2 regions of the Streptomyces nidicola genome follow, and region 2 is predicted to be linked to the other one. Evidence: riboswitches for the same ligand, from Rfam matches in the RefSeq annotation. Region 2 holds a riboswitch; the other holds the start of a gene.
What was found. A riboswitch is a leader RNA that binds a small molecule or an ion and turns the genes downstream of it on or off. The one in region 2 is predicted to bind glycine.
Positions count from the first base shown of each region.

Region 1: it holds a riboswitch for glycine, as region 2 does, so the genes downstream of both, gcvP (aminomethyl-transferring glycine dehydrogenase) here and gcvT (glycine cleavage system aminomethyltransferase GcvT) in region 2, are expected to answer to the same signal.

Region 1 is NZ_JBNBPI010000001.1:7,530,065-7,534,712, reverse strand. Features, by position in the region: gene gcvP (aminomethyl-transferring glycine dehydrogenase) at 1-2,255, opposite strand, end outside; glycine riboswitch at 2,442-2,537, opposite strand; gene ACOKM3_RS34020 (PRC-barrel domain-containing protein) at 2,661-3,035, shown strand; gene ACOKM3_RS34015 (DNA polymerase IV) at 2,978-4,399, opposite strand; gene ACOKM3_RS34010 (MerR family transcriptional regulator) at 4,446-4,648, opposite strand, start outside.
Region 2 is NZ_JBNBPI010000001.1:3,359,013-3,363,660, reverse strand. Features, by position in the region: gene glyA (serine hydroxymethyltransferase) at 1-745, opposite strand, end outside; gene gcvH (glycine cleavage system protein GcvH) at 754-1,131, opposite strand; gene gcvT (glycine cleavage system aminomethyltransferase GcvT) at 1,196-2,311, opposite strand; glycine riboswitch at 2,367-2,468, opposite strand; glycine riboswitch at 2,469-2,567, opposite strand; gene ACOKM3_RS15215 (AAA family ATPase) at 2,728-3,348, shown strand; gene ACOKM3_RS15210 (enhanced serine sensitivity protein SseB) at 3,481-4,305, shown strand; gene ACOKM3_RS15205 (enhanced serine sensitivity protein SseB C-terminal domain-containing protein) at 4,433-4,648, shown strand, end outside.

The sequences.
Region 1 (4,648 bases), 4.2 Mb from region 2:
GGGCCGACGCCCGTCTCGGGGCCCGCGGCCGGCTGCAGCGGGTGGTTCGGCAGGTACGGCGCCAGATGCTCGCGCACACCCACCGGGCCGACGCCGGGACCACCGCCGCCGTGCGGGATGCAGAACGTCTTGTGCAGGTTCAGGTGCGAGACGTCGCCGCCGAAGCGGCCCGGCTTGGCGAGGCCCACAAGCGCGTTGAGGTTGGCGCCGTCGACGTAGACCTGACCGCCCGCGTCGTGCACGGCGGCGCAGATGTCGGCGACGTGCTCCTCGAAGACACCGTGCGTCGACGGGTACGTGATCATGAGGACGGACAGCTGGTCGGCGTACTGCTCGATCTTGGCGCGCAGGTCCTCGATGTCGACCTCGCCGTCGTCGGCGGTCTTCACGACGACGACCTTCATGCCGGCCATCACGGCGCTCGCCGCGTTCGTGCCGTGCGCGGAGGACGGGATGAGGCAGACGGTGCGCTGCTCGTCCCCGTTGGCCCGGTGGTAGCCGCGGACGGCGAGCAGACCGGCGAGCTCACCCTGCGAGCCGGCGTTCGGCTGCAGCGACACCTTGTCGTAGCCGGTGACCTCGGCGAGCCGCTCCTCCAGCTCACGGATGAGCGTCAGGTAGCCCTGCGCCTGCTCGGCGGGGGCGAAGGGGTGCAGCTGGCCGAACTCGGGCCAGGTGACCGGCTCCATCTCCGTCGTCGCATTGAGCTTCATCGTGCAGGAGCCCAGCGGGATCATGCCGCGATCCAGCGCGTAGTCGCGGTCGGCGAGCGTCCGCAGGTAACGCAGCATCGCCGTCTCGGAGCGGTGCTGGTGGAAGACGGGGTGCGTCAGGTAGTCGTCCTCGCGCAGCAGCCCGCCCGGCAGCGTGTCCGCCGCCTCGGCGTCCAGCGCCTCGACGTCCCCCTCGACACCGAACGCGCTCCACACGGCGCCCAGTTGGGCCCGTGTGGTGGTCTCGTCACAGGAGAGCGAGACGTGATCGGCGTCCACGAGACGCAGGTTGACGCCGGCCTCGCGCGCCGCGGAGACGACCTCGGCGGCCCGGCTCGGCACCCGCACGGTGAGGGTGTCGAAGTACGCGCCGTGCACGACCTCGACGCCGCCCGCAGTGAGCCCCGCGGCGAGCACGGTGGCGTAGCGGTGGGTGCGCCGGGCGATGGACTTCAGGCCCTCGGGCCCGTGGTACACGGCGTACATGCCGGCCATGACGGCGAGCAGCACCTGCGCGGTACAGATGTTGCTGGTCGCCTTCTCGCGGCGGATGTGCTGCTCACGGGTCTGCAGGGCGAGGCGGTACGCCTTGTTCCCGTCGGCGTCGACGGACACACCGACCAGGCGGCCCGGCAGCGAGCGCGCGAACTTCTCGCGCACGGCCATGTATCCGGCGTGCGGACCACCGAAGCCCATCGGGACACCGAAGCGCTGCGTCGTACCGACGGCGATGTCCGCGCCGAGGTCACCGGGCGAGGTCAGCAACGTAAGAGCAAGAAGATCGGCGGCGACGGTGACGATGGCGCCCAGCTCGTGCGCCTGGTCGATCACGGGCTTGATGTCCCGCACGACACCCGAGGCACCGGGGTACTGCACGAGCACGCCCACGACACCGCGCTCGGCGACCTCGGCGGGAATCCCCTCGCTCAGGTCGGCGACGACGATCTCGACGCCGGTCGGCTCGGCACGCGTCTCGATGACGGCGATGGTCTGCGGAAGGGCGTCGGCGTCGACGACGTAGACGCCGTTCTTGACCTTGCCGACGCGGCGCGACAGCGCCATGGCCTCCGCGGCGGCCGTGCCCTCGTCGAGCAGCGAGGCGCCGGAGGTCGGCAGTCCTGTCAGCTCGGCGACCATGGTCTGGAAGTTGAGCAGCGCCTCGAGACGGCCCTGCGAGATCTCCGGCTGGTAGGGCGTGTACGCCGTGTACCAGGACGGGTTCTCCATCACATTGCGCAGGATGACGGGCGGCGTGAACGTCCCGTAGTAGCCGAGGCCGATCATCGAGCCGAGCACCTGGTTGCGCTCGGCGAGCGACTTCAGCTCGGCGAGCACCTCGGCCTCGCTGCGGGCGGCCGGAAGGTCGAGCGCCTCGGCGCTCTTGATCACATCGGGCACCGCGGCCGCGGTCAGCTCGTCCAGCGAGCCGTAGCCGACCTGCGCGAGCATCTTGGCCTGAGCGGCGTCATCGGGGCCGATGTGGCGCTGCTCGAAGGGGATTCCTCGCTCCAGCTGCGAGAGCGGAATACGGTTGGCGGTCATTGGCGGAGGCCTCCTGGTCATTGCGACCTACGAGGGGCACCACGGCGCGGGTACCCGGACGGCCTCCCCCTCTGTCATCTCAACCTGAGAGCTTCACCGGCCCACCCCGCGAGAACACGGAACACACCGGCTTGCACCGTCGGTGAGAGCGGAAACCGTGCACCCCGCCCTGCTTTCCAGAGTGACCTCGTCCGTGCGGTACAGGGGCCTGAGAGATTCCGGGGAGGATTTGCTCCTTCGGCGCCCCCGACTACTGTCGGAAGACTCTCCCGCACGGGGTCAGCAGCCACTCGCCAGCCTACCAGCGGCTACTTGGCCGCAGCCCCCGAGTGGCCGCCTTCCGCAATGTGCTCTTTCGTAGTGCTTACAGACGAGTTGCGATCATCGCGATCAGTTGGAGGGCCCGTGCAGACCGATGTTGATCCGCGCAATCTGATCGGCCGCAAGGCGTTCGACCGCAACGGAGCCAAGATCGGCACCATCGACGAGGTGTACCTCGACGACGCCACGGGCGTGCCGGAGTGGGCCGCGATACGAACCGGCCTGTTCAGCCGCGATGCCTTCGTCCCACTCGAACCCAGCGACTTCACGGACGGCACACTGCACGTGCCCTTCGAGCGCTCCCTGATCAAGGACTCCCCCGACTTCGGCGTCGGCCGCCACCTCTCCCCCGAGCAGGAGCTCCAGCTCTACGACCACTACGGTCTGGACATCACGGCCCCTCAGTCCCCCGACGTCACGTTCGGCAAGGTCGCGGGAGCGGAGGACGACCCGACCTGAACCTCGGCGCCCTCCACCAGCGGCAGCGGGTCCGCCGACTCCAGCTCGGGATCATCGACCCGGAAGGTCCGCACCCGCCCCGGCACCACCGCATACGGCGTCTCGAACCGCACGGTCACCCGCCCCAACCCGCTCCCCTGCACCCACCCGGGCCCGAACTCGGCATGCCGCACATCGTGCCCGGCCAGCCATCGCCGCTCGATGGGCTCGGCGGCCTCCACGGGCTCGGCCGCGACCGCATCCCCCTCCGGCTCCTCGGCCGCCGCCTCCTCCGCGGCCGCTTCCTCGGCGGCGGCGAACTGCGCGAACAGGTCCTCCTGCGTGAAGTCGGCGAGCCCGCTGACGCCGACCCCCAGCAATCGCACGCCGCCGGTCGTGTCCACGCTCTCCAGCAACCGCGCCGCGGCCTCCCGCACCACCCCGGGATCGTCCGTCGGCCCCCGCAGCGTCTCTGAGCGCGTCAGCGTCGAGAAGTCGTAGCGCCGCACCTTGAGCACCACGGTCCGCCCCGAGCGCTCGGCCGCTCTCAGCCGCTCCACGCACCGGCCGGCGAGCCTGCGCACCTCCATCCGGACCCGCACCCGGTCATGGATGTCCACGTCGTACGTGTCCTCGACCGATACCGACTTGGAGTCCCGCTCGGCGACGACCGGCCGCTCGTCACGGGCCAGCGCCATCTCGTACAGATGGCTGCCGTGCGCCTTCCCGAGGAGACGCACCAGCTCGTCCTCGCCGGCCCCCGCGATCTCCTCCACGGTCAGGATCCCGGCCCGCCGCAGGTGATCCGCCGTCGCGGGCCCGACGCCGGGCAGGATCCGCACGGACCGCGGCCCGAGCAGCGCCCGCTCGGTACCGGGGCGTATGAGCACGAGCCCGTCCGGCTTCGCCTCCTCCGAGCCGATCTTCGCGAGCATCTTGGACGCGGCGAGCCCCACCGACCCGGTCAGTCCGGTCACACGCCGGATGTCTGCCCGCAGCCGATGCCCCACGGCCTCCGCCGAAGCGGCGTCCCAGGCCGCCTCACCGGCCTCCAGATCGACGAACGCCTCGTCCAGGCTCAGCGGCTCCACGAGCGGCGAAAGGGCGGCCAGGAGCCCCATCACCTGCTCGCTGATCTCCCGGTAGAGCCGGAAGCGCGGCACAAGATAGGCGGCATGCGGGGCGAGCCTGCGCGCCTGCCCCATCGGCATCGCCGAGTGCACCCCGAACTTCCGCGCCTCGTACGACGCCGTGGCCACGACACCACGCGGACCGAGCCCGCCCACGACGACCGCTTTCCCGCGCAGGCTCGGCTTCGCCGCCTGCTCCGCAGAGGCGTAGAAGGCATCCATGTCGAGATGCAGGATGGTGGGCGCGGTTCTCACATCACTGATGCTGCCCTACGCCACTGACAACGCGGCCGTACGGACCTCACACGGCCCTGCCCCGCCGCCTCGCGAGCTCGTCCGTGGGGTTCGGCGGCACGATGGTCTCGCCGGTGTCCACGCGCTCACCGTGCAGCTGCGAGAGCGCGGCCTCCACGTCCCGCCAGACCACGCCCACGGCGATCCCGAAGACCCCCTGGCCGCCCTGGAGCAGATCGTGCACCTCGTCCGGCGACGTGCACTCGTACA
Region 2 (4,648 bases):
TCTTCGCGAAGTCCTTGTTGCGGGCGAGGATGATGCCGCCGCGCGGACCGCCGAGCGTCTTGTGCGTCGTGGACGTGACGACGTCGGCGTACGGGACCGGGTTCGGGTGCAGGCCCGCGGCCACGAGGCCCGCGAAGTGCGCCATGTCGACCCACAGGTACGCCTCGACCTCGTCGGCGATGCGACGGAACTCGGCGAAGTCCAGCTGGCGCGGGTACGCCGACCAGCCGGCGATGATCACCTTCGGGCGGTGCTCCTTGGCGAGCCGCTCGACCTCGGCCATGTCGACCAGGCCCGCGTCGTCCACGTGGTACGGGACCACGTTGAACTGCTTGCCGGAGAAGTTCAGGCGCATGCCGTGCGTGAGGTGGCCGCCGTGCGCCAGGTCGAGGCCGAGGATCGTGTCGCCCGGCTTGGCGATGGCGAAGAGGGCGGCCTGGTTCGCGGAGGCGCCGGAGTGCGGCTGCACGTTCGCGTACTCGGCGCCGAAGAGCGCCTTCACGCGGTCGATCGCGATCTGCTCGGTGACGTCGACGTGCTCGCAGCCGCCGTAGTAGCGGCGGCCGGGGTAGCCCTCCGCGTACTTGTTGGTGAGGACCGAGCCCTGGGCCTCCATGACGGCGGCCGGAGCGAAGTTCTCCGACGCGATCATTTCGAGGGTCGACTGCTGGCGCTTCAGCTCGGCGTCGACCGCGACGGCGACCTCGGGATCGAGCTCGTGCAGGGATTCGTTCAGTACGGACATCGGTGGGGTCAGCTCCCGGAGAACTCGGTGTACTCGTCGGCGGAGAGCAGGTCCTTCGGCTCGTCGGCCAGCCGGACCTTGAACAGCCAGCCGCCCTCGAACGGGGCCGAGTTGACCAGGGCCGGGTCGTCGACGACGTCCTGGTTGATCTCGGTGACCTCGCCGTTGACGGGGGAGTACAGGTCGGAGACCGACTTGGTCGACTCGAGCTCGCCACAGGTCTCGCCCGCGGTCACGGTGTCACCGACCTCGGGGAGCTGGACGAACACGATGTCACCGAGCGCGTTCGCGGCGTGCTCCGTGATGCCGATCGTGGCGACGCCGTCCTCGACGGCCGAGAGCCACTCGTGCTCCTTGCTGTAACGCAGCTGCTGGGGGTTGCTCATGATGCGAATTCTCCTGTACGCGGGAAGGTGCTGGTGACGGAGGGGGCGCCCGGACGGGCGGGGGCTACTTCTGGCGCTTGTAGAACGGCAGGGCCACGACCTCGTACGGCTCGTGCTTGCCGCGGATGTCGACACCGACACCCGCCGTGCCCGCCTCGGCGTGCGCGGGGTCCACGTACGCCATCGCGATCGGCTTGCCGAGCGTCGGGGACGGGGCGCCGGAGGTGACCTCGCCGATCACCTTGCCGTCCACCACGACGGACATCCCGGCGCGCGGGACGCGGCGGCCCTCGGCGATCAGGCCGACGAGCTTGCGCGGCGGGTTGGCCTCGGCGCGCTCGGCGGCGGAGACCAGCGCGTCGTGGCCCACGAAGTCAGCCCCGTGCGAGGTCTTCTCGAACTTCACGACGCGGCCGAGACCGGCGTCGAAGGGCGTGAGGTCGGTCGTCAGCTCGTGCCCGTACAGCGGCATGCCCGCCTCCAGGCGCAGCGTGTCCCGGCAGGACAGGCCGCAGGGGACGAGGCCGTACTCGGCGCCCGCCTCGGTCAGCGCCTGCCACAGCTTCTCGGCGTCGGCGGGGGAGACGAACAGCTCGAAGCCGTCCTCTCCGGTGTAGCCGGTGCGCGCGATGAGCGCCTCGACACCGGCGACGGTGCCGGGCAGACCCGCGTAGTACTTCAGGCCGTCAAGGTCCGCGTCCGTGACGGACTTCACGATCGCGGCAGAGGTCGGGCCCTGCACCGCGAGCAGCGCGTACGCGTCGTGGTCGTCGCGGACCTCGGCGTCGAAGCCGGCGGCGCGCTCGGTGAGGGCGTCGAGTACGACCTGCGCGTTGCCCGCGTTGGCGACGACCATGTACTCGGTCTCGCCGAGCCGGTACACGATCAGGTCGTCGAGGATCCCGCCGTCCTCGCGGCAGATCATCGTGTAGCGGGCGCGGCCGGCGCCGACGGAGCCGATGTTGCCGACGAGGGCGTGGTTGAGCAGGTCCACGGCCTGGGGCCCGGACACCGTGATCTCGCCCATGTGGGAGAGGTCGAAGAGGCCGGCCCGCGTGCGCACGGCGTTGTGCTCGTCGCGCTCGCTGCCGTAGCGCAGCGGCATGTCCCAGCCGGCGAAGTCGGTCATGGTCGCGCCGAGCGAACGATGCAGGGCGTCCAGTGCGGTGGTGCGGGTCATAGCTGGTCTGCTCCCAGGGGCATGACGGCGATGGCGGGGTCTCGCGTACGAGACGTCCTCCCCATCTGTCATCGGAACCTGAGAGGTTCGCCCCGAGGGGGCTTGCACCTTGGGTGGGGGCGCCGTGTCACAAAGGCGCCCCACTTTTCAGATCTGCCTCGCCCGCGCGGTACGGGGCCTGAGAGATTCAAGGGAGGAACTTGCTCCTTCGGCGTCCGGGTACTCGTCGTTCCCGGAACTCTCCCGCGCGGATTCAAGCGGCCGGTATGCAGTTGCGCGCACATCATTGCATGCCCGTCCGACAGGGAAACCCCTTGAGGGGCATTACCTTCTCTTTACACTTGAGGGGCAAGGGTGACGTGACCGCAGCGGGGAGGACGATCACGGTGCACAAGGCAGTGGCGGGGGCTTATGCGGTGTCTGCTTCGGCGCCGGTGGTGGCAGGGGTGCGGATCCCCGGTCAGCGCTCGGTGCGGGACCTGCGCGGCCGCCGCGGTCACACGCCGCGCAGGCTCGCGTTCGCGGCGGGCGACCTCGTCGTGCTCTCCGGCCTGCCGGGCAGCGGCAAGTCGACGCTGATGCGGCGGGCCGTCACGGAGATCCGGATCGATTCGCAGGACACCCGCGAGCGCTGGGCCGCTCGCATGCCGCGCTACCTGCCGTACGCGCTGTACCGCCCGCTGGTCCGCGTCGCGCACTACGTGGGGCTGCGCCGGGCCATGCGCTCGGGCGTGAGCGTCGTCGTGCACGACTGCGGTACGCAGGCGTGGGTGCGCCGCTGGGTGATCCGCACGGCGCGGCGGCGCGGGGCCGCCGTCCACCTGATGCTGCTCGACGTACCGGCGGACACGGCCCTGGAGGGGCAGCGGGACCGCGGCCGCGGGGTGTCCCGGTACGCCTTCGCCCGGCACCGCCGCGCGGTGGGCGCGCTCGTCAGCTCGACGGAGCGGGGAGACCTGCCGGCCGGGATGGAGTCGGCGGTGCTGCTCGACCGGTCGGCGATGGAGGCGCTGGGAGGGATCACGTTCGGCGACTGACGCGGTGCCTGCCCGGTAGGACACCGGTGCCCGCCCGGTAAGCGGAAGGAACCGCACCGTGTCCCCATGTGTGTACGAGTTAAGGTCGGGCGGGCACAGCAGCGGGCAGAACAGCAGAGGTTGATGGCAGTCATGGAGTTCCCAGGCACCCAGGAGCCGGGTCACGGTCACGCCCAGGGGCACGAGGGCGGCTACGCCCACCCCGCGCAGGGCTGGCCCGCCAACGAGTTGGAGCAGGTCCTCGCGGCGGCCCTCGGCCAGGAGGCGGGGAGCTCGGCGGGTGGCCGGATCGTCGAGGTGCTCGGCCGCAGCCACGTGTGGATACCGCTGCCCAGGGGCGGTTCGAACGCCAGCAGGGACCTCGATCTGCCGAGCCTGGAGATCGCCGGCCAGGCCTACGTCCCCGTGTTCAGCTCCGAGCAGCAGTTCATGGCGGTCACCGGTGGCCGCATGGACTGCACGGTGGCGCCGGCCGTGGAGTTCGCGCGCGGGCTTCCGCCGCAGGTCGGCATCGCGGTGAACCCGGACGGCACGGTGGGTGTGCCGCTGCCGCCGCCGGCCGTCGCCGAACTGGCCCGCAGTGGTCGCACGCCGCTGGACGGCCCGGCGACGGGTGGCCGCGTGGTGCTGAGCGAGCCCGACTGGCAGGTCGACCCCATGGACTTCCTGGCCGCGGTGCGCGAGGAGTTCGAGGCGCTCGGCACGGTGCTGAGCGCCCGGCGCTGCCTCGCGACGGTGGAGGACGCGGAGCCGTCCCTGTTCATCGGCGTGGAGCTGTCGCAGTCCGTGGGCGTCCCGAGCGGCGCGGGGGACCTGCCGCTGGACGCGCTGGGGCGGGCACTGGGCCGGGCGCCGGTGGCCTGGGCCGTCAACCTGGTGTTCCTGGACGTGACGCAGGACCCGGTCGCGGACTGGCTGCGTACACACGTACGGCCGTTCTACGTACGAGAAGGGTGACGGCGTCCGTCAAGTCGGTGTCAGTATCGCCGCTTAAGCTGGTTTCATGACGTGACCGGACGGCGCCTCGCTTTCCGGCCACGTGTGGAACACGGACGTATTTGAAGAGCCGAAGGGGCGGTTACGGGTGAGTGCGTCGGGCACGGCCGCGGCCGGACAGGTCGAGCACATGCTGCGCCAGGTGACGCCGGGACGCTACGACGCGTACGAGGCGCTCCTCAAGGCCCTCGCCGACCCCGCGGCCGGGCAGGTCTGGATGCTGCTCTGGCACGGCCAGGCCGGATCACCGGACGCCCAGTACGGGAACATGGAGGTGGACGGCTTCTCGTACGCCCCCTGCGTC